Regions from separate parts of the uncultured Ligilactobacillus sp. genome, predicted to be linked through region 2. Evidence: a T-box and tRNA genes for the amino acid it is inferred to sense, from the RefSeq annotation. Region 2 holds a T-box; the other holds one or more tRNA genes.
What was found. The T-box of region 2 lies ahead of tyrS (tyrosine--tRNA ligase). A T-box ahead of a tRNA ligase gene usually reads a tRNA of that ligase, here a tRNA-Tyr.
Positions count from the first base shown of each region.

Region 1: it has a tRNA-Tyr gene. The T-box ahead of tyrS (tyrosine--tRNA ligase) is inferred to sense a tRNA for this amino acid. The anticodon was not compared.

Region 1 covers NZ_CAQLEL010000119.1:44,682-47,166, forward strand. The annotation lists gene nagA (N-acetylglucosamine-6-phosphate deacetylase) at 1-304, opposite strand, end outside; gene proC (pyrroline-5-carboxylate reductase) at 379-1,179, opposite strand; tRNA gene Q9Q35_RS08725 (tRNA-Gln) at 1,245-1,316, opposite strand; tRNA gene Q9Q35_RS08730 (tRNA-Tyr) at 1,320-1,405, opposite strand; gene Q9Q35_RS08735 (peptide MFS transporter) at 1,587-2,485, opposite strand, start outside.
Region 2 covers NZ_CAQLEL010000013.1:3,227-5,711, forward strand. The annotation lists gene Q9Q35_RS01130 (metal-dependent hydrolase) at 1-450, shown strand, start outside; gene Q9Q35_RS01135 (Fur family transcriptional regulator) at 567-1,013, shown strand; T-box leader at 1,066-1,257, shown strand; gene tyrS (tyrosine--tRNA ligase) at 1,300-2,485, shown strand, end outside.

The DNA.
Region 1 (2,485 bases), on a different contig from region 2:
ATTGAGTCATTGTCGTTGGAAAATAAGTCGTGACACCTTCATAGACCATATCATCGACCATTTCACTCAATTCTTTAGCATTACCATCCATCGCATCAAAATTATAACCACCGTGACTATGTACATCGATAAAGCCCGGCACGATGATCTTACCTTCAACATCGATCACCTCTTGATCAGCTGGTGAAACTCGATATTCACTCATTGGACCGATCGCTTCGATCTGCTCATCAAATCGAATATAGGCGTCATCTATCTTATCTTCTCCTGTGTAAACAACAGCATGCTTGATAACTTTGCTCATAATTGAACCCGCTTTCTTATTTTGATTACAACTTAATAGTAATAGGTATAGACCAAAATTACAAGCACAAACGCTTATTTTCCTTGATCTTTATCGATCGTCGCATCCATGCCCTTGATCACAGCCGTCATAAAGCCGGCTTCTTCCATGGCAAGTAAGCCAGCGATCGTCGTTCCGCCAGGTGAACAAACATCATCAACTAGTTGCATCGGTGTCTTTTGATCAGCTAAAACTTTTTGCGCACTCCCCAAAACAGCTTGAGCTGCGATCTTGGTCGCTTGCTCTTTTTTCAAGCCATATTTGACCCCAGCTCGTGACATCGCATCGATGAAAAAATAAACATAAGCTGGCGAACTACCCGCTAAAGCAACAAAAGTACTGAAATCTTTTTCAGGCAATATCTCAGTTTGGCCGATCATTTCAAATAGTCCTTTGACGCGCATAAAATTAGTCTCAGTCACAGCAGGGCTTGCATTCAAAGCTGTCATTCCAGCCGCGATCTCTGCATTGACATTTGGCATTATACGGACGATCTCTAGATCTTTAGGTGTTAGCTCTAGTAAATCAGCGATCTCTGCGATAGATACTCCCGTCACCATTGAAACGATGACCGGCTTTTTGGCTTGTACTGTCGCCTTGATCTCGTGTAAGACCTCAGCTAATACGATCGGTTTGACTGCTAAGAAAATAATGTCTGCATTTGAAATGACTTCTGTATTGCTAGCACAAGCGTGTAGCCCATGTTCTTTAGCATATGGTCCATAGCTTGCTTTATGGGCGCTGTGGAGATAGATCTCAGCTTTTTGCCCCTGACTTAACCAACCATTGATAATTGCCCGTGCCATATTTCCAGCACCGATAAATCCTAATTTCATTTACTCACCTGCTTTTTTAAATTAAAAAAAGGTCACGACCTAAGTAAGTCGTGACCTATCAGTCATTGGGCTAGCTGGATTCGAACCAGCGCATGACGGTACCAAAAACCGTTGCCTTACCGCTTGGCTATAGCCCAATATGGTGGAAGGGAGTGGATTCGAACCACCGAACCCGAAGGAGCGGATTTACAGTCCGCCGCGTTTAGCCAGACTTCGCTACCCTTCCGTATTCCATATCTCATATCAGATGACTTAACGCATCCGACTTAATTATAATACCCTGTTTAGGATCAAAATGCAACACTTTTTGAAAATTTTTTTAAATAATTTTTTTCTGACCCTTTTTAAAGCTTTAAACTAATCGCCAATAAAAAAACTGTACCGCTGATCTGCGATACAGTCAAATGTTAATTAACGTTTTCCATTAGTTTTTTGATACGTGGTGTTAAAACTAAAAGTAATCCACCAAAGACTACAGTAACGATCCCGATAGTCCCAAAGTAAACTACTTCAGTTCCATCATTGTAGAGACGTACGATCTGTGCATTGAAGGCTTGGGCCACCGCGTCACCTAAGAACCAAATACTCATCATTTGAGCTTGGAAAGCTTTAGGCGCTAATTTGGTCGTCACAGAAAGGCCGATCGGTGAGATCAACATTTCCCCGATGATAACTAAAGCCCAACTCATGATCAACCACAACGGGCTGACCTTAGCATCTGTCCCAAATAAAAGACCTGGTAACATCATCCAGATAAAGGATGCCCCAGCAAAGAACAGACCAAAAGAAAACTTCATTGGTGATGATGGTTGTTTCTTCCCTAACTTAGTCCATAATTTTGCAAAGAATGGAACATACAACATGATGAAGAGTGGATTCATACTTTGGAACCAACTTGATGGGAAGTTAAAGCCAAATAATGATAGGCGTGTTTGTTCGTTGGCAAATAATGCTAAAACAACCGAGCCTTGTTCTTCGATCGACCAGAAAAGCACAGATGCGATGAACAATGGGATATAGGCTAACACACGTGAACGTTCCACTTTATCGATCTTGTTACTTGCCAAGATCTTAACGAAGTAATAAATCGGAATACATACCGCAAAGATCGTCAATAAGTTGATGATGTTCATGATCGTAAACATATTGAAGAGCAACATCAAAGCAATGATCAAGGCGACCAAGACGCTCCAAACAGCGGTCTTTTTACCCAGGCTCTTTATTTCATCTGGTTCAAGTGGATCAGTTGGATATAAGCTTTCTTTAGAAAGATACTTCCGGCCATCGATCGAGTATTGGATCAAAC
Region 2 (2,485 bases):
TTTATCGGTAAGCGGAGTCAAGTTGTTAGTAAAGTAGCCAATAAAACATTAGGGCATCGTGGAGCGACACATTCGTTAGTTGTGGCGGCTGGGGTCTACTTGTTGGCTGTATTTATTGCTAAAGCATATTTAACGACTGCGGCAATTCACTTACCTTTTTGGCTACTGATCGGCTATCTTTTGCATTTAGTCGAAGACAGTTTCTCCAAAAATAGTATCCATTGGTTTTGGCCCTTTTCTAAATTCAAGCGAAGTGCGCGTAAACGACTATTTTATTATCGAACAGGGCATGTGAGTGAGTATTTGATCTTAGGTTTTGCGCTATGTCTTTTATTGATCGAGTTGAACTTATTATGGTCAGGTCGTTTAACAAGTTTATTTGATCATGGCTGGGCAGCTTCACTTAAGCTGTTGATAGCTAAGTTACAGCTTCTTTTCTTGCCACATTGAGATACTAAATGTTTGACATGATAAAGTATTGGATGATTTTTTTTTTCAAATAGCGTATCATCTAAGTGAGAAGTCAATAAGAAAGGATAAGCTATATAATAGCGCAGGTGGAGCCAATGAAAGATCAAACATTATTAGTATCTTCAGCACAAAAGTTAAAGCAACACGGGGTAAAATCAACACCACAACGCCAAGCGATCTTAGCATATCTGATGTGTTCAGATGAGCATCCATCGATCACGATGATCCATCAATATCTGCAAAAGCAAGATATCAAGGTGAGTTTGGCAACTGTGTATAATACTCTCGAATTGTTGGCAAAGTCTGATCTAGTATCTGAAGTGGCTTTGGATAGTGCGGGGCATGTAAGGTATGATTATTTCGCTAAGCCACACTATCATTTGATCTGCTTAGAATGTGGCAAGATCGAGGATATTTTTGATGACACTTACTTAGAATTAGAAAAGTTGGCACAGGCTCAAAGTGACTATGAGATCGTCAATAGTCGCTATGATGTGTATGGTATTTGCCCAGACTGTCAGCAAAAGAAAGCTAACACATAAATTTTCTGGAGTAAGTAGCCAGTTTTGTGCTATAATCAACCAAGGTATTTTATTATTTGCGATGAAGTAGATAGTAGCAGATCTCATCCCTATCACAGAGAGCCACTAATGCTGGAAGGTGGCATATATGATTTTTGCGAAGTACACTATGGAGCAACAACGGGTCATTCCGATATCGATGACAGAGTTGGTTACATTTATGTAGCAATCTGGGTGGTAACGCGGAAATTAATTCGTCCCTGATGATTTTTCATCGGGGACTTTTTTATTAAAAGGAGGATCCTAAATGGAAAATATTTTAGAAGAATTAAAATGGCGGGGCGCTGTCAACCAAGTTTCAGATGAAGCTGGTTTAGAAAAGTTATTGACTGAAAAATCGATCGGTGTCTACTGTGGAGTCGATCCGACTGGTGATAGTTTGCATATTGGGCATTTGATCCCATTTATGATGTTGAAACGATTCCAAATGGCTGGTCATCGTGCGCACATCTTGATCGGTGGGGGTACCGGTTCGATCGGTGATCCATCTGGTAAGAAGTCAGAACGGACTTTACAAACGATGGAACAAGTTCATCACAATGAAGAGGCCTTGACAGGACAAATGAAGGCACTCTTTGGCAAAGATAATATCACGATCGTTAATAACTATGATTGGTTAAAAGAGATCAGTTTATTAGATTTCTTGCGCGATTATGGTAAATTATTCAATGTTAATACGATGTTGAATAAAGAAGTTGTCGCTAGCCGCTTAGAGGTAGGTATCTCGTATACTGAATTTACGTACCAGATCTTGCAAGCGATCGATTTCCATCATTTGTTGAAGACAAAAGATGTGCAACTTCAGATCGGTGGAGCTGATCAATGGGGCAATATCACAGCTGGGATCGATCTGATCCACAAAATGGAAGGCTCAGATACCCAAGCATTTGCCTTGACGATCCCATTGATGTTGAAAGCTGACGGGACAAAATTTGGTAAAACAGCTGGTGGTGCAGTGTGGCTTGACGCAGAAAAAACAACACCATATGAATTCTACCAATTCTGGTTGAACCAAGATGATCGTGATGTTGTTAAATACTTGAAGTACTTTACTTTCTTGGATGAAGCTCAGATCGCTGAATTAGCGAAGAAACTTGAAGAACATCCAGAATTGCGTGAAGCTCAACGACGCTTAGCCAAAGAAGTGACCGAATTTGTTCATGGAAAAGAAGCTGTTGTGCAGGCTGAACATATCTCTAAGGCACTCTTCTCAGGTGAAGTGAAAGCTTTAACTGCTGCTGAGATCGAGCAGGGCTTTAAAAATATGCCAACAGTTGAGATCAGTTCTGAACCGGAAAATATCGTTGAATGGCTCGTTAACACAGGGATCGAAAATTCTAAGCGTCAAGCCCGTGAAGATGTAACTAATGGAGCGATCTATATCAATGGTGATCGTGTTCAAGACCTAGATGCGGTGATCGATCCAGCAGAAA